DNA from 2 places in the Blautia sp. HCP3S3_C4 genome. Region 1 is predicted to be linked to the other one. Evidence: riboswitches for the same ligand, from Rfam matches in the RefSeq annotation. Region 1 holds a riboswitch; the other holds the start of a gene.
What was found. A riboswitch is a leader RNA that binds a small molecule or an ion and turns the genes downstream of it on or off. The one in region 1 is predicted to bind FMN.
Positions count from the first base shown of each region.

Region 2: linked by a shared signal. The riboswitch ahead of ACTNC6_RS00455 (ECF transporter S component) and the one ahead of ACTNC6_RS12245 (ECF transporter S component) in region 1 are both predicted to bind FMN.

Region 1 is NZ_JBQHWF010000013.1:85,510-88,603, forward strand. Features, by position in the region: gene ACTNC6_RS12235 (protein-ADP-ribose hydrolase) at 1-84, opposite strand, end outside; gene ACTNC6_RS12240 (4Fe-4S binding protein) at 89-712, opposite strand; gene ACTNC6_RS12245 (ECF transporter S component) at 728-1,327, opposite strand; FMN riboswitch at 1,405-1,519, opposite strand; gene ACTNC6_RS12250 (pyridoxamine 5'-phosphate oxidase family protein) at 1,534-1,929, opposite strand; gene ACTNC6_RS12255 (winged helix-turn-helix transcriptional regulator) at 2,071-2,418, shown strand; gene ACTNC6_RS12260 (DUF4367 domain-containing protein) at 2,486-3,007, opposite strand; gene ACTNC6_RS12265 (hypothetical protein) at 3,040-3,094, opposite strand, start outside.
Region 2 is NZ_JBQHWF010000001.1:87,220-90,313, forward strand. Features, by position in the region: gene ACTNC6_RS00440 (aminotransferase class V-fold PLP-dependent enzyme) at 1-720, opposite strand, end outside; gene ACTNC6_RS00445 (hypothetical protein) at 878-931, shown strand; partial or broken gene ACTNC6_RS00450 (alpha-amylase family glycosyl hydrolase) at 921-1,422, shown strand; FMN riboswitch at 1,485-1,614, shown strand; gene ACTNC6_RS00455 (ECF transporter S component) at 1,766-2,401, shown strand; gene ACTNC6_RS00460 (RluA family pseudouridine synthase) at 2,440-3,094, opposite strand, start outside.

The sequences.
Region 1 (3,094 bases):
TTCCGGTATCTCCTGACGGCGGCAGGAAGGACGTTCTCGTAACAGTTCTTCAATTAAAAATCTTCTTCTATCGTCTTGATTCATGACATTATCCCCGTTTCACAATAGCTCTGGCTGGACAGATCTCATAGCAGTTACCGCAATGCAGGCAATTTTCCTGATGAATGACCGCAGGCTTTTCGGAAATATCAATGCACCTTTGAGGACATTTGGAATAGCAGAGCTTGCAACCGATACAGGCATCTGTGATAAAATAACCTTCCCGCACTTCCTCTGCGCTGCCAAAAGTAAAGCTGGCACGCTCAATCGGCTTTTTGGACAGGTCAAACCATTCCCCGCTTCCTTCGTAAATGACAAAAACGGTCAACGCATTTCTGGACGCTGCATCCGGATATATTTCATTCATATAGGGATTTTTTTCAAACAGTCTGGGAAGAAACTCACTGCCTAATTCCCGCACCTTTCCCCGAATAGAAAGCGCAGCGCAGTGCATGGTGTCTTCGCCCTTCATGCCGGTCAAAGCCAAAGCCCCACGCTTTTTCAGCCTGTCATAGAAACCCTTCCCCTTTGCGGTCAGAAAATAAACACCGTTTTCATCAGCATCCATCATATCAATCGCAGCTGTAACCGGCAAACCCGAATCATCTACTGTTGCGACTACGGTGGTGTGTATTTCTTCAACGAGATAGGACAAATATTTATTGCTTTCCATTTCGGACCCCTCCTTTCAGACCGCACCTTTTAACACTGGGCGCAGCCTTTTATAGACTAACATCGTAACAGAACTGATTACAAGCCCTTTCAGAAAATTGAAAGGGAACGCATTATAAAGAACCACATCCAGTTTGGTATGGATAAATGGAATAAATTCTCTAAAAGTAGCAATCAACTGTTCCAGAGGCATAAACTGTTCAAATAATGGAAGAAGAATAAAATAGTTTGCAGCAGCGGCTACGATTCCCATCACAATACTGCCGACAATCCCGGCAATCCATGCACCTTTTTTCCTTTTATGATATTGATAAATCAATCCGGCAGTAAAAACAAAAGATGCGCCCATGAGAAAGTTTGCAAATTCTCCGATTCCTCCTGTGGAGGTGGAAAGAAGCTGCAATGTATTCTTTACAAGCTCAATCAGTGTACCAACTATTGGCCCAAAAGCAAAGGCTCCGATCAAAGCTGGAAAATCAGAGAAATCCATTCGGGCAAAAGCTGGCGACAGAGGAATCGGGAACTCTACGAATGCAAGAATATAGGCAATCGCAGACAAGAGTGCAGTCATGGTAATGGTGCGAACAGAAATTTTGGCATTGGTAACGTTACGCATAATTCTCCTTGAGAGATATGATTTGGATTTAAGACAAAACCCCGCAGATGGATTTATCATCTGCGGGGTAAGCCTTATCACATCTTCTTTCATCCGGACTATACCGTCGGCTACGGAATGTCACCGCATCAGCGTTTCTGCTCGCAGGCTTTTACTGCCGGTCAGGAATTTCACCTTGCCCCGAAGATTATTGTTTTCGGTTCTTCTTAGAACTCGTAAGGAGGATTGCCGGAGAAGTCGGCAATCACGCCGTGGGGATCTTCCAGATAGAACACCTCGAAGATAGGGTTATCGGCAGTCTGGTACTGACCTTTGACAATCGGGTTGTTCATGCAGCCTTCCTTCACAGCCATGTTGTTTTCAAACACTGCCTTGCCACTCAGACGAATCCATTCATAGCTGGGACTGGATACAGAAACCTCCACATAGGGATTTTCCTGCATATCCTTGTAAACGTCCTTGGTGTTGTTGGTGCAGAACCACAGCTTTCCGTCCTGCTCAAAGCAGAACATGAAAGGACGGCATTTGGCCTTGCCATCACGACCAACGGTAGCAAGATACTGGACAGGGTTTGCCTGTAAAAATTCAACGACTTTGTTCATGGTGATTACCTCCTGAATGCTTTCTTTGGAAAGATTGCTTTTTTCTTTCGCTGATATTATAATAGCGCTGTAAGGATAATTCGTAAAGTAAGCACAATATTGTGCCGTAGTTACTAAAAGGAAACTATTGGAGGTAATACAATGGATGAGCAGAAAACGACCGTTTCTTTGGAAAAAGATTTGCCGGCTTGCCCGGTGGAAACAACTTTAACGCTGATCGGGGATAAATGGAAAGTTTTAATCCTGCGTGATCTGATGCCTGGTACCAAACGCTTTGGTGAATTAAAAAAATCAATCGGTCATGTATCTCAAAAGGTTCTGACTGCTCAGCTTCGAGATATGGAGGCAAGCGGACTGGTAAACCGAAAAGTTTATGCAGAAGTGCCGCCTCGTGTGGAGTATACATTAACCGAATTAGGGTACAGTCTAAAACCCATTCTGGATGCCATGTGGTCTTGGGGGGAAAACTACAAAGCACAATATAGATAGTATGGTTAAGAAAGAGCCACCGCTATTGCTCCATTAGATGTGAGTGACAGTCGTGGCTCTTTAACATTTATTCTTCATCTACAAGTTCGGCACTTTTGGCCATTTTGATAATTTCTGAATCATCAATTTTGCTTGGAGTGTATTCCAGAACATAAGTAACTTCTGGAGAATACGTCCAGCACAGAAATGCCGTGTCGCCCTTCTTATATAGAGCGCCGGGCCAGTCCTGAATCATCATTTCCTCACAGCTGTCCATACTGTCAACCGGGAAAAGCGCTCCCAGGGCTTCCGTATGTAATCCGGTGATTTCTGCCGGGTCTCCCTCGTAAAAGGTGGTTTTAAGGATACGGTAGTAAATGTTATTATCCTTGTCGTTTTGATCTCCGTAGGTAAGTGTGGCTGCGAGTTCTGTTTTGGAGACCTTCTTTACATCTTCTCCAAGAACTTCTTCTGCGCTCTTTTCAAAACGGTCAGCAAATTTATCGAAGTCCATTTCCTTTTTCTGATGTGAAGTCACAGCAATAATAATTCCAACTGCCACAACAATAATGACAGCAAATAAAATGGCTATTCGTTTCTTTTTATTCATGTTCTTCCTTTCCGAGAAAAATAATGCGAAAGTCAACGAGGTACATCTGGCAGATTCATAATCTTTGCCCCTGCCTTTTTTGCATAT
Region 2 (3,094 bases), on a different contig from region 1:
TTCCTCAGAATGAGAGGCGCTTCCTGTTCCTCCGCTGATAAGAGGCTCAATTTTCGTTGCCAGTTCATTGCGGATCAGAAAGCCACCTGTTCCCTGTGGCCCTCGGAGTCCTTTGTGACCTGTAAATGTCAGTGCGTCTATGTGATATTTCTCCATATCAATATCAATGGTTCCTGCTGTCTGTGCAGTGTCCAGAATAAAAAGAAGTCCATGTTTTTTGCAGAAATTTCCGATTTCCTGTGCCGGCATGACAGTTCCGCATACATTGGAAGCATGAAGACAGACAACAAGCTTAGTATCAGGACGAAGGAGTGTAGCTGCCCTATCAAGCAGAAGACTGCCGTCAGAAGCGCATGGGATTCTGTCAAAAGAAATTCCATGTTTCTCCAGCTGTACAAGAGGACGCATCACTGCATTATGCTCCATGGCAGTTACAAGTACATGATCGCCGGGTTTTAGAAGTCCTTTCAGAAGAATATTCAGACTGGCGGTGATATTTTCTGTAAAAATAACATTCTTACCCTTTCCGGAAGTAAAGTGAAAGAGTTTCAGAAGCTGTTCTCTTGTCTCAAAAATCTGCTCCTCCACAGAATAAGCTGCCCGGTATCCTCCCCGGTTCACATTTACAGCAGAGCCTGACAGGTAATCATAAACTGTCTGTGCTACAGATGGCGCCTTAGGAAAAGACGTACTGGCCTGATCCAGATAGATTTTGTTCATAGTAACAATCCCCCGTATTTTATATCGTACTATAGTTATTATTGTTGCTAACTTCATTCTCAGACACGCTCTAGGATATCACAATTTATAAAAGGAATCTATAAAATATCGTAAAACAGGAGGCAATTAAATGATCAGACTTCAGGATATTGCGGATATGGCAGGGGTGAGCCGGACTACGGTTTCCAATGTGATCAATGGAACGGTATGATTTTAAAAAGTTCAAGAAGATCATGATCAAATGGCAGGAAGAACTGGCAGGAAAAGCATGGAACAGTCTTTTCCTTGGGAACCATGACCAGCCAAGAAGTGTATCCAGATTTGGAAATGATAATCCTGCTTATCGGGATATTTCAGCCAAGATGCTGGCAACCTGCCTTCATATGATGCAGGGAACCCCCCTATGTATATCAGGGCGAAGAGCTTGGAATGACTAACATCTATTTCGACAAGCTTGAGGATTACCGCGATATCGAAAGCCTTCATTATTTCACTGAGCTGACAGAATCAGGCAGACTGACACCGGAGTATATGATGAAATGCCTGATGCTCAGAAGCCGTGACAATGCCAGAACACCTATGCAGTGGGATACATTCGCAGAAGGAGCTCAGTGCCTGATCACAAATATGGGCAGAACAGTGTTTGACAGGAAAATTGTCCTGAATCCATATGAAGCATTTGTGCTTTATAAAAAAGACTGAAAAATCAATAAAATCTCTTGAAATGAGTATGCGTATATAGTATAATCGGTTTCAGTTAAAAGAAAATTCTTCGGGGTTGGGTGATCGCAGTTGCGAAATTCCCTACCGGCGGTATAGTCCGCGACCCGCTTCGGCGGCTGATTTGGTGAAATTCCAAAACCGACAGTAAAGTCTGGATGAGAGAAGAACACGCAGTATACAAAAGTACGTGCTCAGTGCCCCGGATGGATATCCGGGGCTTTAATGTTGTTGTAACAGCATTCTTGTGGAATTTTCTTTTGCAGAAGGATGTGGGGATTTTGCCTGACATCTGCAAAAAATAATTTCAAAGGAGAGAAACAGTATGAGTGAACAGGTATTGAAAAATGGAAACGTGATGGCAAGGAGCAAGACGAGGACTATCACACAGATAGCCATGCTTGGCGCTATCGCAGGAATTTTAATGAATCTGGAGTTCCCGCTTCCTTTCCTGGCACCGACTTTTTATCAGCTGGATTTTTCAGAAATCCCGGTACTGGTTGGCTCATTTGCAATGGGACCGATCGCAGGTGTTCTGATTGAACTGGTAAAGATTCTTGTGCATCTGGTAACAAAGGGATCTATGACAGCAGGTGTAGGTGATGTGGCAAACTTCATCTTTGGATGTACATTTGTAGTTCCTGCAGGTCTGATTTACCGTTACAAATCTATTAAGAGCAGAAAACATGCAGTGATCGGAATGGCAGCCGGAACTGTACTTACAGCAGTAGTTGCATGCTTTATTAATGCATTTGTTTTACTTCCGGCATACGGAAAAGCTTTTGGAATGCCGATTGAGGCATTTATTGAAATGGGAGGAGCTGTGCATAACTCTGTGAACAGTCTGCTTAGCTTTGCAGCACTGATTATTTTCCCATTCAATATCTTTAAATACACACTGACATCTCTGATCGTATTCTTTATTTATAAGAGAATCCGTGTAGTGCTCAAAGGAGATTGATAGTAATAGGGGCGCAGAGAGACTGCGCCATTGCAGTATTAGAGAGAGATAATGGCAGACATGTCTGGGGGAAGGGGTGCTGTGAAAGTCATTTTCTGACCGGTTATGGGATGGGGGAATTCCATGTGGTAGGAATGTAGGGCCTGGCGGGTGATGTGTTCCATGTCAGGGTTGTAGAGGTAGTCTCCGATCAGGGGATAGCCCAGGTATTTCATATGGATACGGATCTGATGGGTGCGGCCGGTTTCCAGCTGAAGGGAGACCAGGCTGTGCCCATTTTCTTTTTTTACCAGTTTATAATGGGTGATGGCTTCTTCGCCATGGTCAAAATCTACGGTGCGTTCAATGATGGAGCCTTCTTTGCGGGAAAGAGGGGCTGTGATGGTTCCAGCAGGTGGGGTGAGGTCACCCTTTACGATGGCCAGGTATTCCCTGTGTACCAGGCGTTTTTTTGTCATATCAGCCATAATACTGGCGCTGACCAGATGCTTGGAAATTACGGTGAGCCCGGAGGTATCCCGGTCCAGGCGGTTGCTGCAGCGGAAGATAAAAGGCTTTCCCTGATCCTGGTAGTACCATGCCAGGGCATTGGCCAGAGAATTATAGTAGTTTTTCATGGAAGGATGGATGGGCATTCCTGCAGGCTTGTTGATCACCAGGATGTCTTCATCTTCATAAATGATATTCAGGGGA